2 regions of the Cytobacillus sp. FSL R5-0377 genome follow, and region 2 is predicted to be linked to the other one. Evidence: predicted binding sites of a transcription regulator. Region 2 holds the regulator's gene; the other holds the start of a gene.
The links. The regulator LexA, encoded in region 2, represses DNA repair genes until DNA is damaged. The targets are predictions, from matches to a motif close to CGAACATATGTTCG.
Positions count from the first base shown of each region.

Region 1: NSQ49_RS25460 (YolD-like family protein) is a predicted target of LexA. The motif match lies at 4,533-4,546, and genes of this name have one in related genera.

Region 1 covers NZ_JBBORA010000002.1:111,432-117,903, reverse strand. The annotation lists gene NSQ49_RS25500 (hypothetical protein) at 1-596, opposite strand, end outside; gene NSQ49_RS25495 (PrgI family mobile element protein) at 593-937, opposite strand; gene NSQ49_RS25490 (pilin) at 1,011-1,382, opposite strand; gene NSQ49_RS25485 (hypothetical protein) at 1,602-2,201, opposite strand; gene NSQ49_RS25480 (hypothetical protein) at 2,198-2,623, opposite strand; gene NSQ49_RS25475 (HU family DNA-binding protein) at 3,032-3,310, shown strand; gene NSQ49_RS25470 (hypothetical protein) at 3,353-3,715, opposite strand; gene NSQ49_RS25465 (YolD-like family protein) at 3,718-4,113, opposite strand; gene NSQ49_RS25460 (YolD-like family protein) at 4,153-4,488, opposite strand; gene NSQ49_RS25455 (hypothetical protein) at 4,850-5,602, opposite strand; gene NSQ49_RS25450 (DUF6262 family protein) at 6,308-6,472, opposite strand, start outside.
Region 2 covers NZ_JBBORA010000001.1:585,263-598,475, reverse strand. The annotation lists gene NSQ49_RS02955 (hypothetical protein) at 1-659, opposite strand, end outside; gene NSQ49_RS02950 (LacI family DNA-binding transcriptional regulator) at 839-1,951, shown strand; gene NSQ49_RS02945 (DUF4257 domain-containing protein) at 2,176-2,460, opposite strand; gene lexA (transcriptional repressor LexA) at 2,746-3,369, opposite strand; gene yneA (cell division suppressor protein YneA) at 3,527-3,859, shown strand; gene NSQ49_RS02930 (YneB family resolvase-like protein) at 3,869-4,516, shown strand; gene NSQ49_RS02925 (DUF896 domain-containing protein) at 4,660-4,893, shown strand; gene tkt (transketolase) at 5,115-7,121, shown strand; gene sirA (sporulation inhibitor of replication protein SirA) at 7,500-7,937, shown strand; gene NSQ49_RS02910 (YneF family protein) at 8,024-8,239, shown strand; gene NSQ49_RS02905 (DUF6376 family protein) at 8,377-8,817, shown strand; gene NSQ49_RS02900 (ABC transporter transmembrane domain-containing protein) at 8,924-10,672, shown strand; gene NSQ49_RS02895 (ABC transporter ATP-binding protein) at 10,677-12,470, shown strand; gene NSQ49_RS02890 (aspartyl-phosphate phosphatase Spo0E family protein) at 12,515-12,685, opposite strand; gene NSQ49_RS02885 (cytochrome c biogenesis CcdA family protein) at 13,005-13,213, shown strand, end outside.

The DNA of each region.
Region 1 (6,472 bases), on a different contig from region 2:
AATTCTTCAGCTGAATCAGCTGAAATGTCCTTTGCGTTGATTTTATGAGTAAATATGAGATATCTCTTAGTCTCATAACGTGGTGTTTGTGATTGCCAATTTTGTAAGTCATCAATCATTGATTGGCCAAAACTTAATGCTGCTTCATTAAGGTCTTCTGAATTTCTCATGCTCTCTTTCATTTGCTGAACCGGTTCAGAAATATCTATAAAACGATTTTGTAGGTAAAACTGTACAGGGTAATTAATGGCAGCTAACCAACTTTCAAAAACCATATCGATCGCTTCCTGTTCATCTTGGCTCTTAAGGAAGTAATTGACCGGCTCAACTTCAGCTATCATGGTGAAGGAATTATCATTAAACCTAATCATATGGTTTGATATGTCCTTTACTTCATCAAATAACTCTTGAAAAAGCTTTGGCTCTTCTTCGATTGAAACCTCATGCTTTTTCTTTTTTTGTTTCTTTTTATTTGATGGGGTATCTGATTCATAAACTTTTTTTTCTTTCCAAGGGAGAATGGGCTCCTTCAACATCATTTTGTAAAATACATAAGCAACAACCCCGAAGATTGCCATTACGATAAGTTCAATCATTTATTAGTCACCTTCCAATTTTTAGAACGGCTACCTTTCCGCCAAATGCCTATCTGTGTTCCGTAATTAAGCTTAATTAGAAAATAGTGGTCAAAATTTAGATGAAGTTTTGTTTTTTTCCAAAAACCAAATATGAAAATAAAAACCAGTGTGGGAATTGCTGAAATAAGAGCAGCTATCCCACCGACGATAAAATGCGGGAATATGTTAAAGACTATGGGGATATATGTATATAAAATGGCCCCGCCAATGATGAGGTAGATAAGTTGCCTTATAGAGATAAAGCCTAGTATTGTTTTTTGTTCAGAGGACATATCAATTGGAACAGTTTCTTTTCTCAAATGAGCACCTTCTTTAAAAATCTACCCCTCTAATAATTTAGAGGGGTATGAGTTTTTCTATTTGAATTTCTAATTAGGATCCGAATCCTGCAAACCAACCAGCAATAGTCGTTGCTTTAACAATAATGAAAATTCCAAGTCCAGCCATTAAGATTCCAATAAAGCCCTGCGTTCGGGCCTGTGGATTTCCGCCCTGAGCAGCTGAGAGTCTCATACCCGCGAATAATAGGCATCCAATAACCCAGAATCCACCTACAGCTGTAATAAAGTAAACAATATTAGCAAGATCGGTGTAAATTTTACTGTTTTGCAAATTTCCCTGAGGGGTAATACCGGATTTTTTCCAAGCTGCTGCGGCTTCCTCTGGAGAGAAAAGAAGTAAAGAAAAGGCAAATACTGCAGTTAACGCTACAAATGGAAATAATTTTTTCATAGACTTTTTCATGGTTCCACCTCCTTCGAGGAACAAAAAAAGCCCCGAAGAAGCTAAGAGCTGCAGATACAAAAAGTATCTGCTCTTAGTTCTTCGGGGCTTTCCCGTTGGTTTAATTTATATATCATCATAATAATGTAAATATTGGATATGGTCAAGCCTTTATTCCTGTTTTTTGAAGGGCCTATTGCTCCGTGAAATCCTAAATTATGGTACCAACTTTAATAAGGATTATAAGTTTCTATAACGAGCAACAATATTTTCTATTACGTTGGTTAAATTTCCAGTTCTATATTTCTGTATAAAGTCGCTATAAAGAATTCTTAGCACCTGGTTAACTGTAAATGATTTGTTTTCCCCTAATTCTGCTATATCACTTAAAATTACTTCCAGTCGTAAGGCTTCTTTTCTTCTGATGGTACATTCAAATATACGCTCTTTTCCTTTAGATGTATTACGGTTATATGTTTTATTCCCACCTTCATAGCTATTCACCTTTAACGAGTGTTCACTCCTTATATCTAATTCATGATAAAGATCATATGGATTGTTTCGTTGTTTTGCTTGATACAAAAAATCGTCAAGGAGTAAACTTATTAGATCTCTTTGCGTGAATTTACACTCCATGGCTTCAGATACATCATTGCAAAATAGTTCTCCCCTTAAGTATTCAGATGCAGGCACAGAAAAAGAGTATTGAAGTTCTTGAGATTTATATAAGCTTCTACCCAGATTAAAAATTAACTTATCAATCAATCCACTTGGTTGATAAGATAAATCGTCAAGTTCTTCTTCATATATTTCATATTGACCATATCTGGTTTTATTCATAACAATAACCTTCTTTCAATGGTTAGCATGAAACTTATAATCCTGTAGGCAGCCTCTTTTAGACTACAATCCCATTTAACTTTATAATCAAAAAGCTGATCATGGTAATGAACTTCAAGTTTTGCAGGATAAGGTTTCCCTTTTGGATTGTAATAACAGGGAGGAAAATGATGCTCTTCCTTGAGCGCCTTCTTGATTAACAAAGTGCAATAAGGAGTCGGTTCCAGGCCACGCATTTTAGCAAGCCTTTTAATTAATACCCTCTCTTCGTCATTGAATGGTATCTTCACATCTTTCTTTTTATCGCATCTTTCTTTTCTGCCCTCAGCCTTCGTTACAGGCTTTTTCCGAACATTGGGTGTATGAGTTACGGATAGCTTGTTTTTATTTTTGTTATCAAAAATTGGATTGATTGCTTTCAATATACTCCCCCCTCTTCTAAAAGAGCCCCTCTCTCCTCTTTTATCCCAGTGTCAAAATGTTAAATAGTTATATTGTTAATCTATTCATCTAGTGGAGAGTATAGTACGTTTAGAATTTATTAATTTGGACAAACTAAAAATTAACGAACGAAATAAGAGGGCAGGTGGGGAATATATGGCTTCTAAAAAGGATAAAAAAACATTGCTGAAGGAATTAGGGAAGGCAGCAAAAAAATCTAAAGCTGTGACGAAAGTAAAAGTGAAGTGATTTTAGCAGATTTTAAACTCAAGCTGGTAAAGTAGTAAAATATGAAGAGATTATTTTTCTTGAATATAAACAAGCTTATATGCTATTACTTATAGTGCAACATAAATTGATGATTCCAAATTTTTCTAGAGGTGACCAAAATGAATAAAACAGAACTTGTAAATGCAGTGGCTGAACGTAGTGAGCTTTCCAAAAAGGATGCTTCAAAAGCTGTTAATGCAGTATTTGAAGCAGTTACTAATGTATTAAAAGAAGGGAAAAAAGCCCAATTTTTAGGTTTTGGTAACTTTGAGGTTCGTGAAAGAGCCGCTCGTAAAGGGCGTAATCCGCAAACTGGTGAAGAAATTGAAATTGCTGCGAGTAAAGTACCAGCATTTTCTCCAGGTAAAGCACTGAAAGATGCAGTGAAAAACAGTTAAAATAACTGGTTCTAAATGTAGTAAAGCCCTTCTTAAGGGCTTTTAATATTTAAATCGCTTATACAGGTAAAACTCCATTAGTTCCTGGACCCTATTTCGAATTCTTGGATTAAAATAATTATGTTTTTCCTCATAGCCTTTGTAAATAAATAAAAACATCGTGAAAGCCTCATCCCGGGTGATTTCTTCAACCTTCATTTGACCTTTCCTCATTGCATCTTTAGTTATTTTTAGATCATATTGAACGGCCTTTATCGTCTCATCAATAAGTTCCAAGTATGGTTGTTTAAGTTTGAAGGAACCTTTATCAAATAATATTCGATCCCTTTCGAGAATGGTAAGGAGCATCGGGAGATACATAGCTTGCTCTAAAATATCCCGGTCTTTATCTGGAATCCTGGTCATTTTTATATCCTCTCAACAGCCGTAATTTCGTGAATAGATATCCTTAATAACTCACCATTAGATTCTAAGAGTAAATATTTCATTAGCATATCCACTTTATCTACGATTCCGGTTCTAAACATAAAAAACCCGTCTTTCCAAATCGTCACTTTAATTGGGATGGTACACTTTAAGGATTCCATGACAATATAACCTATTTCCTCAAATTCATGTTCATCCAACTGAGGCTTTTTTTGCTTTTTGTCGTCGATTGTTATTCGATTAAGCATGGCCCTATGCTCTGGCATAAAATGAGCTGGCTGCCATTTTATTCTGTTATCAAGACTTTTTTCGATAAATCTTTTTAATTTCAAACATTCATTCATTAAAGATATGTTTATATAGATAATCCTTACCATTTAGTCCAACTCTTACTTTTGCTCAATTTTTTTAGAATATTATTCATAGTAGTTTGATATGCCCATGATATTTTCTAATTTTAAAAAGTGCTTTTCAGCCCGTTGATCAATAATTCTTAACTCATTTTTTAATACATCGAAATAGTGAATATTGCCAATATATTGTCTGATATCCCCTTGAAAATAATAAGCAAATTCCAAGGTATTATTCATTTCCATAGCCTCAGATACGATTTCATTAAACTGTTCATATTTCTGTTCATCAAGAGACGGTTTTGGAATCTTATTATAATTTGCGTTATATTCCCTCAACATCTTTACATGTTCAGGTAACATTAGTGAAACCCACTTTTTAGTACCTCTATCGCGGATCATTTTGTCCCCTCTTTTCTCTACAAATGAATCCTTTGCTAAATTATCGAACATATGTTCTTTTTATTGTATTATAATTTTATCCTTTTTTCAATCTTGCTATTCAATAAGGTTTTGAGTATTAAAAGAAACCCATCTCAGATGATGGGTTTAAATTTTGTTGATTTATTCCTTTATTATATTTTAATCAACATCTTTTTTATTTTTCCCTGAGAAGGCTGGTTTACCTAGAAAGAATACAGATGAACAAGCCGCTATTATACAAATTGTCGAGACTCCAGAGGGATAATATATAACAGCTAAAATAGTGGCTATAAGGAATATTAACCCATGCACAACTAGTTTTTGTTTACTGATGCTATTATTACGCATTACTCATCATGCAATGCATTACATGCCCACCTAAACATCCGGCACAAACTGCAGCACCCCAAATATTACCTCCAAATACAACGCTGAAACAAGCAGAAGAGCAAACTGTCCTTAACCAACTTGGGATTTTACTCCAAGAATTCTTAATACACTTTGCAACATCGTTCCAATAGCCATTCACTTGATTATCAGGGTATTCGATCTTTTCTAAATATTCACCATCCTCACTAAATAAGAATCCAGCAACAGCAACGTTATCAAGGGTTTTATATTCGACACTTGGCCGTTCATCATTTTCTTGTGGGTCAATTTCCATCAAAATTGGGTTTAGAATCTCCCCATCTTCCACTGAATAACCAGCCATTAGAAATACTAAATTACCACCTTGTTCAAGTTTGGTAGAAGGTACAACTAATGAAGAGTCACCATTTTCGTATTTTGTTAGTGTAACTTCATTCCAATTAAACTCATTGGTATTATAATAAGTTACTCCTAAAGATTCCCACTGATTATACTGAGATTTAAAATTATTGATTACTGTTGTATCCTCTACTTTAATGGATTCTTTCACTAATGAATTTTCACTATTATCGTTTTCACATCCACATTCTTGACCTGTTTCTTCATTGAGTACTTCTTGAGGAGGTTGGGGAGGAATTTCCCTAGTTTGGGCATTTGTAGAAAAAGGTAATAATATACTTACTGTTAAAACAAAGACACTTAATAATTGAATTATCTTTTTCATATTTCTCTCCTTTTTTGTTGTTTTTTTCTTTCTTGCTCTTTATTGGAGTAAAAAAATTGTTCTCACATTCCCCCTTTGTAAATAAATAATACATATTTTAATTTTCGAGATATGCTATATAAAACCTTCCCAAAAATGGATAAACGAGGAAAACGGTAATTATTCCCTATGATCTCAAAGAATTAAAAGTGGTTTAAATCTCGAATCAAGGCTTTAGGTTGAGGATAATTTTCCTGCACTAATAAATAATGAGGAAAAAATTTTTATAGGGCAGCTCATAGAGGTTAAGGAACACTTTAAAGACCCATCATATAAGAAAGAATAGGTCTACAATTTGAATGTAATCAGTTTATCAGAGGTTATTTCGCGGCTCTAAAAAAAAGGTAATAATGATTTTAACATTTGCTCTATTTATAGATTGAAGACGTAAGAAAAACATAAATAATCCTCATATATCAACGAATCCAAACGCTAAGCCAGGAGATAGTTCGAACTGTATGGTGGAGGATTTTAACAACAACGGGGGTAGATTTTGTTCAATAATGCCTTGCAATAATCTTCAACAAAAATAGAAGCTAAGGTGTTATACCGTTATAGAATTTAATTGAATAAAAGGGCGATACAAATTAGTCATGTTTAAAATGTATCGCACTTTATTTTTCATGACTTTTTAATCAGATATTTTGAGTTGGAATGATACCCTTACTATATCTTGTCATAAATATTCCCTAGCTCAACTTTACGTGTTTCTTTTAGTTGTTTGTTTTCTAGTTCCAATTCCCGATTTTTTCGGTTTAACTCACTTATTTTACTCTTTAATGCCTCAATAATGACATCTTTCGATGTTTCCGATACACTTTTCTTATAATG
Region 2 (13,213 bases):
ACATAGTCATCAAACATTGGTTTTTCTTTATCCCAAGTCCATGTTTTTCCCTTATCAGCCGATTTTAGGATTGTTGCAGAAGGTGCATCATTGAATGCCCGCCAGCCTCCGCCCTTGTTCAGATCCTGAACAGCAAGATATAAATTTCCATCTACAGAAATCATGCCTGTCGGCTTGCGATTGTATTCATATGGGTCATTCCAGACAGTTCCTACCTGATCGCCGCTTGAAAGTCTTTTGCCGGTAATATTTTTGGTTGAAGGGTGTCCTGCTGTAATTTGGTTCACCACAATATCTGACCATGGAGCATTTAGGTCAAATCCCTTTCCATCACCATTGGCTGTATACAGCATATCGTCATCCGACCAGGCGGCCGGCCATAAATCCCCATCACTCGGAGTGTTATAAGAAGAGTTCTCTTCGATGGATACGGTTGAAAAAAAAGTACTCTCTTCAGGTGTTACAATGGTATCCTTTTGATCTTTTTTCTTTGCATTTGGAACAGATTTAACATTATTTTGATTCACTTTTCCGTAGCTTTGCCCGACTTTCCCTTCATCTTTCGCAATGGCACCCAGCGGAGAAAAATTGAGGAAAGAAGTACCTAATAGAACTGCACTAGTAAGTATTATAGATGCGCCTTTCAATTTAGTTTTCAACCAATCCACTCCTTTTTTTATATGACTGCGTTGGTTTTACCGGTAAAGTAGATTAACAAAAAATAAATAACGATTACTTTAACGGTAAAGTAACAATTTTAGTTTACCATAAATATATGTTATGCTCAATTAAATTCTGAATTTTTAAAAAACATAAGTGGTATTAACTTCAAATAAAATTGTCAAGCATTGCTAGATATAATACAATTATTCTTAAATGGCATCAATGGTCGGAGGGGAGTTCCATCAAGAAGCGTGTAAAATTAGAAGATATTGCAAAAATTGCTGGTGTGTCAAAAATGACCGTTTCCTTAGCCCTTAGAGGTGATAAATCGATCAGTGCCAGCACGGCTAATAAAATTAAAGATATAGCTGCTGAATTGGGATATATACCCAATCGTATGGCTCAGGGGCTAAATAGCGGCCGTTCACATATTATCGGCCTTCTAATAGGCGGTTATTTACATGATGATTACCAAAATCAGTTTCTTAAAGGGGCGATTCCCTATGCAATGGAAAGGGGCTATACAATCTCCATTGGCCCTGCAGAATGTGATAGCAAGGTAGAGAAGTCTCTTATTGAAAAATACAGGCATATGATGGTAGATGGATTTCTTGCTTTTCATTGCAATGAAGTGGAGACGTATAAACGCCTGCAAAAATCAAACATTCCATTTGTATTATATACAAAGTATTTCAAGGAATTAGAGGCTGATCATGTGGTTTGTGATGACCTTGCCGGCGGCTATAAAATGACCAAGCACTTAATTGAACTGGGGCATAAGAAAATTGCATTTGTATTCGATAAGCATTTAGAGTCGTCCTCAGAAGTTGTGAATAGAATGCAAGGTTATAAAAATGCTTTAAAAGAAAATGGATTGCCTATTGAAGAGCATTTATTCGTTCCTTTTAATTTAGCGAACTATAATCATACGGATTCCAAAACAGTTATGGCTGAGAATCCGCAGCTATTAGAGTGCTTAAAACAAACCAATCGTCCGACAGCATTATTTGTCTGTAATGATATTACGGCATCCTTTGTCTATGTGATTGTCAAAAAATTAGGTCTTTCTATCCCGCATGATATTTCCATAAGCGGCTATGAAGGTGTTTACTTAGGGTCCATAATAGATCCGCCGCTTACCACGATTTCTACTCCCATTATTGAAATGGGGAGAAAGGCATGTGAAATATTAATTGATAAGATTGAAGGGAAAGTTCCATTATCTGAGAGAAAGAAAATTCAGCTAGAACCAAGTTTGTTAGTAAGAGAATCGACAATGGCCAGATAAATAGCCTTCAACATTATTGAGTACCTTACAGTTGACCGAGCTTGCTGTGCTCTTCATTCAAGAAAACGTGACTTTTTTGAATGAAGAGTCTAAGCTTTTTTCATATTGTTATCCATACAAAAATGACTTTGAAAGTTAGGGAACTTAAGATTCCGCAAGTGAGCACATAAAAAACCCCGCTCAGCGATGAACGAGGTTTTTCTAGAAATATCGTCTGCATCTCTCTATTCTTTATGTCTTATTTTTAAGAAATCGAGACATGTCAGCAGTGCATCTCCTCCAAATCCTGCAATCACTGCCAGGAGAACTACCTTTAAGGCAGAGTCAGGATCTGAAGAAACGACCAAAAAAACAGCCGCTAAAGCCCCCATGATTACCTCTTCAAAGACCCCCAGATAGATGAATTTTTTTGTCCTTCTGGGTTTAACCATTTTGCCTTCTTTCCGAATATGTCCAACGACACCAACCAGCCCACCAATCAACAAAGCGAAGGTAATGTTCAAAAACATTTTTTCTTCACACTCCTAAAGTCGAGATTTTTTGAAAAGCGACCTTAGGTTGATTCTCGGTGTATTACCATTATATAGAAAATGAATATAAAATAATATGCATAAAAATACCGAATTTTCTGAATGATAAATTAGTCATACATGACTGTAACCTTATGCTAAAAGAAAAGTATCAGTTACTTTCGTACCGTTTTGCTGATAGTACCAGGTAATAGGAACTGATATCCTTCTTGAAATTGGAAAAAAACAAAAAGCAGGCTGAGGTGCCTGCTTTTTAACAATCTATCAATGCATATGACGGTATACGCCTATCACTTTCCCAAGAATAGAAACATTGCGGAGAATAATCGGTTCCATTGTGGAGTTTTCTGGCTGTAGACGAATAAAGTCTTTTTCTTTAAAGAATCTCTTAACAGTTGCTTCGTCTTCCTCTGTCATGGCAACTACGATATCTCCATTATTGGCAGTGCTCTGCTGTTTTACGATTACATAGTCTCCATCAAGGATCCCTGCTTCAATCATACTTTCTCCCATGATTTCAAGCATGAATACATGCTCGTCAGCAGGTGCCATTCTTTCCGGAAGCGGAAAATATTCTTCAACATTTTCAATTGCCGTTATCGGCTGCCCTGCGGTTACTTTACCAACGATCGGAACATTGACTGCACTGATCTTGGGGATATTTGAAGCTTCGTCCATATCTAAAATCTCAATGGCGCGCGGTTTAGTAGGGTCTCTGCGGATCAGCCCTTTGCTTTCAAGCCTGGCGAGATGACCGTGAACAGTTGAGCTTGAAGCCAGGCCGACTGCTTCCCCAATTTCCCTTACAGAAGGAGGATATCCTCTCAACTTAACTTCTTCTTTAATAAACTCCAATATATCTTGCTGCCTTTTTGATAGTTTCACCATCTTTACGCACCTCGTATGTGTTTTTGTTGTCTCAATTATAGCATCAATTACCATATGATACAAACATAAGTTCGAATTTTTATTGACACAAAACAAACGTTCGGTCTATAATAAAAACATCAAATGCGAACATATATTCTCTTGAGGGTGGTTAATTATGCTGAACAAATTGTGGAAATCATATTCTTATGCTATTATTCTCTTCGTTTTGAGCTTGGCGGCATCGCTTATAATGCTCATACAGATAGAAGCACCTGATACGGAAAAGTTTGTGAAAGTCACTGTTGCAGAAGGGGATTCATTATGGAAGATTGCTGAAAATTTTTCTGCCGAGCATTCAATGTCAACAGATCAATTTATTAATTGGGTTGAACAAAATAATGGGATAGCGGCAGGAAGGATTTTTCCGGGTGATGAAATTGTCATTCCAGTAAAAGCTCTGGATGACCAGCCATATAAAGAGCTTGCCAGCTCAGACCTTAACGAATAAGGAGAAGTTATGAAAGCAATTATTTACTGCAGAGTTAGTACAACAAAGGAAACTCAGGAAACGTCCCTTTCTAGGCAGGAAGAAGAGCTTTTGAACCTGGCGGGAAAAAATGGCTTTGAAGTAGTCAAGGTCATCCGCGAACAGGCAAGCGGATACGATCTTGAAAGGGACGGTATATTGGAGCTTTTAGACTTAATTAAAAACAAGGAGATAAAGGTGGTCCTCATCCAGGATGAAACCAGGCTGGGGAGGGGGAATGCCAAAATTGCGATCCTCCATTGTATTTTAAAAGAAGAAGTCCAGTTATACAGCATCTCGAATAATGGCAAACTGGAGCTTTCAGAATCAGATTCGATGGTCCTGAGCATAGTAGGAATGGTAGAGGAGTATCAGAGAAAGCTGCATAACATCAAAATTAGACGCGGCATGCAGCGGGCTGTTGATAAAGGGTACAGGCCCGAGAAAAACCTAAGTAATCAGGGAGCAAGTGGCGGCAGGGAAAGAATAGAGGTGCCGATAGAGGAAATTATCCGGCTGAGGAAAAACGAGTTAACATTTGCCGAGATTGCTGCGACATTAAGGGGATTCGGCTATAATATTTCCAAAGCAACTGTCCACAGAAGGTATAAAGAATATATTGATTCACTTTCAGAGTAGAGCACTTTTCTTGTCAAAAGTGCTCATTTTTAGTATGATGGCATTTGAGTTTCAGTATTGTTCCATAACTGAAGCTGCTGTATAATAAAAACTTCCATCAGATTATTCAAAGGTAAACTTTTGATATAAAGGAGTTTTAATAAATGCTGCCTAAACAAAAACTTGCCCGAATTAATGAATTGGCAAAGAAGGCCAAGGAATCCGGACTGACTGAAGCAGAAGCGAAAGAACAGACCTCGCTGCGCAAAGAGTATTTGGAGACTTTCCGCTCAGGCATGTTAAACACGCTGAAAGGCGTTACAATCGTTGATCCGAAAGGGAATGATGTAACACCGAAAAAGCTGAAGGAATTCCAAAATAAAAATCGCCTTCACTAATAATATAATTGCAAGGGATACACTGTGCTGTATTCCTTCTTTTAATAGAGGAGATGGTATTACTGCCTGTCTCCGCTTTTTTTACATATGCCGGGTGTTTTTGTGTCAATATAGTAACAAACCGGCTTTTTGTCCTTTACCTAACCCTATTGGTTGTGAAAATAAGGGACACCCGATAATATTATAAGAGTGAAGAATTTCTACTCGAAAGGATGTATTGAATGTTTAATCACACAGATGAACTATCCATCAGTTCCATTCGTACTTTATCAATTGACGCCATTGAAAAGGCAAATTCCGGCCATCCGGGCATGCCAATGGGAGCTGCTCCAATGGCTTATACTCTTTGGACGCGCTTTATGAACCACAATCCAAAAAATCCGGACTGGTTCAACCGTGATCGTTTTGTCCTTTCTGCAGGACATGGCTCTATGCTTTTATACAGCCTTCTTCATCTTTCCGGCTATGATGTATCCATGGATGATATTAAAGAGTTCAGACAGTGGGGAAGCAAGACTCCCGGTCACCCTGAATACGGCCATACTCCTGGTGTTGACGCAACTACAGGCCCATTAGGACAAGGTATTGCTATGGCTGTCGGTATGGCAATGGCTGAACGCCACCTTGCTGCTACATACAATAAAGACAACTTCAATGTTGTTGATCATTATACATACAGCATTTGCGGTGACGGAGATCTTATGGAAGGCGTTTCGGCTGAAGCTGCTTCCCTTGCTGGACACTTGAAGCTTGGCAGGCTGGTTGTTCTTTATGATTCCAATGATATCTCACTTGATGGAGACCTTGATAAATCTTTCTCTGAAAGTGTTGAACAGCGCTTTAAATCATACGGATGGCAGTATATCCGCGTAGAAGACGGAAATGACCTCCACGAAATAGCAAAAGCTATTGAAGAAGCAAAGCAGGACGAAAACCGTCCGACAATGATTGAAGTAAAAACAGTCATTGGCTACGGTTCTCCAAACAAATCAGGAAAATCTGATGTTCACGGCGCTCCTCTTGGTGCTGATGAATTGAAATTAACTAAAGAAGCTTACAAATGGACATTTGAAGAAGACTTCCATGTTCCACAGGAAGTATATGATCACTTTAATATGCAAGTTGTTGAAAACGGTGCGAAAAAGCAGCAGGAATGGGAAGACCTTTTTGCTCAATACAAAGAATCACATCCTGAGTTAGGAAAACAGCTGGAGCAGGCAATTAATGGTGAGCTTACTGAAGGCTGGGATAAAGACATCCCTGTTTATGAAGAAGGTAAGAGCCTTGCCAGCCGCGCTTCTTCCGGAGAAGTGCTAAATGCTATCGCTCAGAACCTGCCTTCTTTCTTCGGCGGATCTGCTGACCTTGCAGGATCAAATAAAACAATGATTAAAGGAACTGGTGACTTTACGGCTGAATCATTTGATGGCCGCAACATCTGGTTCGGAGTACGTGAATTTGCTATGGGAGCTGCCTTAAATGGAATGGCGCTTCACGGCGGATTAAAGGTATTCGGCGGAACATTCTTCGTGTTCTCTGATTACCTTCGCCCGGCAATTCGTCTGGCTGCTCTTATGAACCTGCCTGTAACATATGTATTTACCCATGACAGTATCGCTGTCGGTGAAGACGGCCCTACGCATGAGCCTGTAGAACAGCTTGCCGCATTGCGTGCAATGCCAAACCTTTCTGTTGTCCGTCCTGCTGATGGCAATGAAACAGCAGCAGCCTGGAAAACAGCAATTGAATCAACAAATAAGCCAACTGCATTAGTATTGACTCGTCAAAACCTGCCTACATTAAAAGGGACGGATTCAGCGGCATACGAAGGTGTTCAAAAAGGCGGATACGTTGTATCACCAGCTTCTAACAGCAATGCGGATGTATTATTGCTTGCTGCAGGATCTGAAGTCAGCCTCGCAGTTGAAGCTCAAAAAGTGCTTGAAGGCGAAGGCATCCATGCATCTGTAATAAGTATGCCTGCCTGGGATCGTTTTGAAGCTCAATCAAAAGAGTACAAAGAAAGCGTAATTCCTAAGACAGTCAAGAAACGTCTTGCCATTGAAATGGGATCTTCACTTGGCTGGCATCGTTATGCTGGAGACGAAGGCGATGTTCTTGCCATCGATACGTTCGGCGCGTCTGCACCAGGAGAAAGAATTATGGAAGAATACGGATTTACAGTAGATAACGTTGTAGCACGCGTGAAAGCATTGCTGCAGGGATAATAATAACAGTGAAGGGAGAGCTGATAGGCTCTCCTTTTTTTGATTGGATTTGATGAGTAGGCATGAAGAGAGAAACAAGAATTAGCCGCCATATAGGCTCAGAAGCCACCAGAAAGAGAAAAAGCCGCAGCTAAACAGTGAATATTCAAGCCGTCATTAAAATCAAGATTACAAGCAGTCAAATCTGGGAATATGCCATAGTGAATAGATTTTTGTAAAGAGCAAATCGGCAGATTTCAACCACCATGAATCCTCATAATCCACTGAACTCTTCGCTTTCGACAAAATTAGTGATAGTTTTTAACATCTTCAGACACATTCTTTAGAAGCGTTTACTTATAATTGAAAGAAATGGATTGTCCCGGAAGGAGGGGCCAGATGAGAGCTTATCAATTGTATTTAATAGAAGATGAATTTGCGTCCCATTATTTTGGCAGAGAGCGGATGTTTTTTCAGTTGTTTGAAGAGTATGAGCGTTCGTCAGGTGAAATGAAGTCGATTCTATCGAAGCAAATTGATTTTGTGACTAAGCCAATCCCGGGTTTGAAAGTGCATCAATATATCCATCAGCAGCTGCAGAGAAAAAAGGACTTTATCATAGAAAAAAGTGCATACTATATAGAGATGAGCAAAAGAAGCAGGGCGAAGCTTGAAGTATTTGAACGAAGCCTGGTATTAGAAGCGGCGGGCAGCTATGAGGCTGAGACAGTTTTTTTCGAGGTGCTGCGAAAAAGCGAGTCTTCCTTTTTGGCTGTTGACCTCCAGCATAAGCGCTATGGGTGGCTAAAACCGATTAAAGAAAGAAAATTCGTCTAAAATAAGAGAAAAACTGAAGCAAATATTGTATAATAACCTTTGGTCTAGTACACTGTATGATAGACAACATGAAGGAGGAAGTTAGTATGGGTATGTACATTCTAGTTGGTGTACTGGCGCTTCTTGCCGGTGTAGCACTAGGATTTTTCATTGCTCGAAAATATATGATGAGCTACCTTGAGAAAAATCCGCCAATTAATGAACAAATGCTTAAAATGATGATGATGCAAATGGGCATGAAGCCATCTCAAAAGAAGATCAACCAAATGATGAATGCCATGAACAAGCAGACTGGCAAGTAATCAGGGACAAGCGGCCCATTGGAAGCCATTTTTCTGTTATACTAACAGGAAGGTGGTTTTTTTATTTATAAATGAAACCTTCCTTTCAAGCAGACCGTATATAATACTATGACAAATCATGAAAGGAACGAGCAATTTTGAAGAAAGTAATCTTAATAGGGCTCCTTACCATTTCCATGTTATTAAGCGGCTGTTCCGTTCTGGGAGAAGTTAATAACTCCATTGGCTATGTTAATGAGGCGACTGAGCATATTAATACATTAAGCAACTTTGCCGAAGAGGCCCCGCAGCTGATTCAGGAAGCGGCAGCAGACCCGGCAGCAAAGCAGGAACTTGAAGACAGGTTGATGACTCTAAAGCAGGAAGTTGAAGAATTTATCGCCATTCAGGATATACCGAAGCTTGCAGAAGATGTTCATCAGGAGCTTGTGACCCAGAATGAAACGCTTTTGGCAGAGATCAATAAAATTATGGAAAATGGCAACCTTGCGCTGGATCAGCTGGAAAATTCAGAGCTGTTCTCAACAATTAATAAAGCAACAAGCCTGATAAATCGAATAGAAGCATTAGGGCAATAAAGCATCCATCCGGGTGCTTTTTTTTGTTGCGGGAAAAATCTTCCTTATTTTCTTAATATTTGATAAACTATTTAAGCTATGATGGATTTCGGAGGATGAATGGGGTATGAAGGTTTTTTTTGATTTAATGTGGTTTTTTAAACAGGAGAAAAAGGCTTATATAAACGGGATTATCCTGCTGCTTTTTGTGGCAATGCTTCAGCTGGTCCCTCCAAAGGTAGTGGGGATTGTTGTCGACTTGATTAAAAATGGCAAGCTGACTGCGCAAGCATTAATTATGTGGGTTGTAATTCTGATTGTGGTTGCCCTCATGATGTATGTGCTCCGCTATTATTGGCGCATTATGATTTTCGGTTCAGCCGTTAAGCTGTCCAAACTTCTGCGCAACAGGCTTTACAAGCATTTTACCAGTATGTCGCAGGCCTTTTATCAGAAAAAGCGGGTAGGGGATTTGATGGCGCATGCGACCAATGACCTGCAGGCTATCCAGCAGACGGCAGGGGCTGGAGTGCTAACTTTTGTCGACTCCCTTGCGACAGGCGGCTTCGTTATTATTGCAATGGCAGCAACAATCAGCTGGAAGCTGACACTGATCTGTCTGATACCGATGCCTCTTATGGCACTTTTGACAAGCTGGTATGGAACACTTCTTCATAAACGGTTTCACAAAGCTCAAGAGGCTTTTTCTTCACTGAATGACAAAACTCAGGAAAGTGTTTCAGGAATTAAGGTGATTAAAACATTCGGCCAGGAAAAAGAAGATATAGAAGATTTCCGCAGACAGTCTGAAGATGTAGTACAAAAGAACATGGCTGTTGCTAAGGTTGACTCTTTGTTTGATCCAACGATCAGCATTATTGTAGGGATCTCTTTCTTCTTGTCTATTGCATTTGGGTCAAGGTATGTTATTGCAGGAGAACTGACAATCGGACAGCTGGTTTCATTTACAACTTACTTGGGTCTCCTGATTTGGCCAATGCTTGCCTTTGGCTGGCTGTTTAACATCGTCGAAAGAGGCCGCGCATCATATGATCGAGTCTCTTCACTTCTTGCAGAAGAAATCGAAATTAAGGATGATGAATCAGGCATCAATGAAGTTCCATGCGGTAACATTGAGTACAACGTCGAGGAGTTCGCTTATCCGGGTGAACAGGATCGGCTGCTTAAGGATATTCATTTTAGATTGGAAAGAGGAGAGACGCTCGGCATTGCAGGTAAAACGGGTGCGGGAAAAACCACAATTCTAAAGCTTTTGTTTCGGGAATTTGAAGGCTATAAAGGAGAGATATTTTTTGCAGGACATCCTATCAGCCGCTATAAACTCGGTAAGCTGAGAGAGGCTGTTGGCTATGTCCCGCAGGAGCACTTCCTGTTCTCGGCCACTGTTGCTGAAAATATAGCTTTCACAAAGCCGGATGCAAACCCTGAAGATATTTATGCGGCAGCCAAACTGGCCAATATCCATGATGATATTCTCGAATTTACAGAAGGTTATCAGACTGTTGTCGGTGAAAGAGGGGTCTCTCTTTCCGGAGGGCAAAAGCAGCGAATTTCCATCGCAAGGGCACTATTGATGAATCCGGAAGTATTGATTTTAGATGACTCCCTTTCTGCTGTTGATGCCAAAACAGAGGAAGCAATTCTCAGTTCCTTGCGGGCTGAACGGTCTGGCAAGACAACAATTATTACAGCTCACCGGCTGAGCGCCATTCAGCATGCGAATCTCATATTGGTGATGGATGAAGGGGAAATTGTTCAGAGGGGAACACATGATGAACTAATGGCTGAAGAAGGCTGGTATAAGAATATGTATCTTCGCCAGCAGCTGGAAGAGCTAGTGGAGCATGGGGGATAAGACTATGGAAAAGACACCGATTATGAAGGGGAAAGAGCAGCGGAAGGTTCTTTTCCGGCTGCTTTCCTATACAAAACCGCATAAAAAAACAATCACACTTGCCTTCAGTCTTCTTCTTTTAACAACGATTGGAGACCTACTGGGGCCGATACTTGTTAAAATATTTATTGATGATTATTTAACACCGGGAAACCTGGTTTTTGAGCCGCTATTTGCCCTTGGTGCAGCCTATCTGGGCATTCAGATCATGAATGTGCTGGTATCCTATTTTCAGCTGCTCAAATTTCAGGAAATCGCGCTGAAAATCATTCAGCAGCTTCGAGTGGATGTCTTTTCAAAAGTACAGTCACTGGGCTTAAAGTACTTTGATAAAACGCCAGCGGGAAGTATTGTTTCTCGCGTTACCAATGACACAGAGGCAATTAAAGATATGTTTGTCAGTGTACTGGTTACCTTCATTCAGGGTGCCTTCCTGCTGACAGGTATCTTTGTGGCGATGTTTATCCTGAATGTAAAGCTTGCCCTGTTTTGTCTCGTAATTCTCCCAATTCTTTTTCTGATCATCCGGACTTACCGTAAATACAGTTCGGTATTCTATAAGGACTTAAGAGAAAGGCTGAGTGAGCTGAATGCAAAACTGAGCGAATCACTGCAGGGAATGTCGATTATCCAGGTATTCAGGCAGGAAAAAAGACTGCGGAAGGAATTTGGTGATATAAATGAGGAGCATTATAAAGCCGGGATGCGCAATATCAAAATGGATGGGCTCCTGTTAAGGCCGGCTATTGACCTGGTTTATGTTCTGGCACTTGTCATTGTATTAAGCTTTTTTGGGATTTCTTCTTTTTACAATCCGATCGAAATCGGTGTGCTGTATGCATTTGTCAGCTATTTGGACCGCTTCTTTGAGCCTGTGAATCAAATTATGATGAGGCTTTCCATGTATCAGCAGGCCATCATTGCCGCTTCAAGAGCATTTGCTCTGCTGGATGAAAAAGAGGCTGCCCCAGCACAGGCGGAAAGCAAGTCAGCTGAGATTCAGGAAGGAGAGATTGAGTTCAGGAATATCAGCTTCTCCTATGACGGTAAACGAGATGTATTGAAAAACATTTCATTTACAGCCAAACCGGGTGAAACCGTTGCTCTAGTTGGTCATACCGGAAGCGGCAAAAGCTCCATCATTAACTTAATGATGCGATTCTATGAATTTGAACGCGGCGATATACTTATTGACGGAAAAAGCATTAAGTCCTACCCTGCAGAAGAACTGCGTACAAAAATGGGGCTTGTTCTACAGGATCCTTTCCTTTTTTACGGGACGATAGAGGATAATATCAGACTGCATAATGAAAGAATGACAAATGCTGAAATTGAAGCTGCTGCCCAGTTTGTTCAGGCTCATATATTCATAAACAAGCTGGAAGACGGATATGATCATCCGGTGGTGGAGCGGGGATCGACGTTTTCAAGCGGGCAAAGACAGCTTATTGCATTTGCAAGAACGATTGCTGCCAATCCTAAGATTCTTGTGCTGGATGAAGCAACAGCTAATATTGATACTGAAACAGAAGAAGCCATTCAGACAGCACTGGAAAAAATGAGAAAGGGCCGCACAACAATTGCAATTGCTCATCGATTGTCTACCATACAGGATGCTGAACAGATTCTCGTTCTTCATCAGGGGGAAATAGTAGAAAGAGGAACGCACCAGGAATTGCTGGCTAAGCGGGGATTGTATCATAAAATGTATCTGCTGCAGAATGGAAACGCTGAAAAAGTGGAGGATGCAGCAGGTTAATGGAGTTAACAAAAAACAGCCTGCAATTACTGCATGGCTGTTTCTTAATGTGTCTGCACTTTTTTAATGAAGCTTCGGTTATATTCATTTAATAGGGCATCCAATTCCTGACTGTATCGGATTGCTGCGGCAGAGCTTAAGCCGCTTTTCATGGCCACTTGAATTAACTCTGTTCTTTTTTGTTCGATCAATGTAAGCAGTTCCTGTTTACACATGGCCAATAGTTCCTCTCTGATCAATTCTTATATGTAGGCTATACTCTCCCAATTTGAAACCATGTCAAAAGCTGAAAGATAATAACAGAATTTGTTAAGTTCTATACTAGTATATCGAATTATGGTAATAAATTCAAAAGAAACTTGTTTTAAAATTTGGTAACATTTACATTAAAAATACATGTTTTAGGTTGAAAATTAAAATGCATTAATTTAGCAAAAGTTGATGAAACAAAATGTTCACATACTATCCATTATCTTTTCTATATAAGATTTGTTAGAATAAAATTGGATTGAATGAGTATCAGGAGTTGTGACTATGACAGATTTGAATGTTTTTATTGCACTAGGTGCAGGGTTTTTAAGTTTTGTTTCGCCTTGCTGCCTGCCATTATATCCGGCTTTTTTATCGTATATCACCGGAATGTCTGTAGGGGAGATTAAAGAAGAAAATGCGATGCTGCAGAGAAGGAGTATGCTTCATACATTATTCTTCCTGATCGGATTTTCAGCCATTTTTATCGCAAT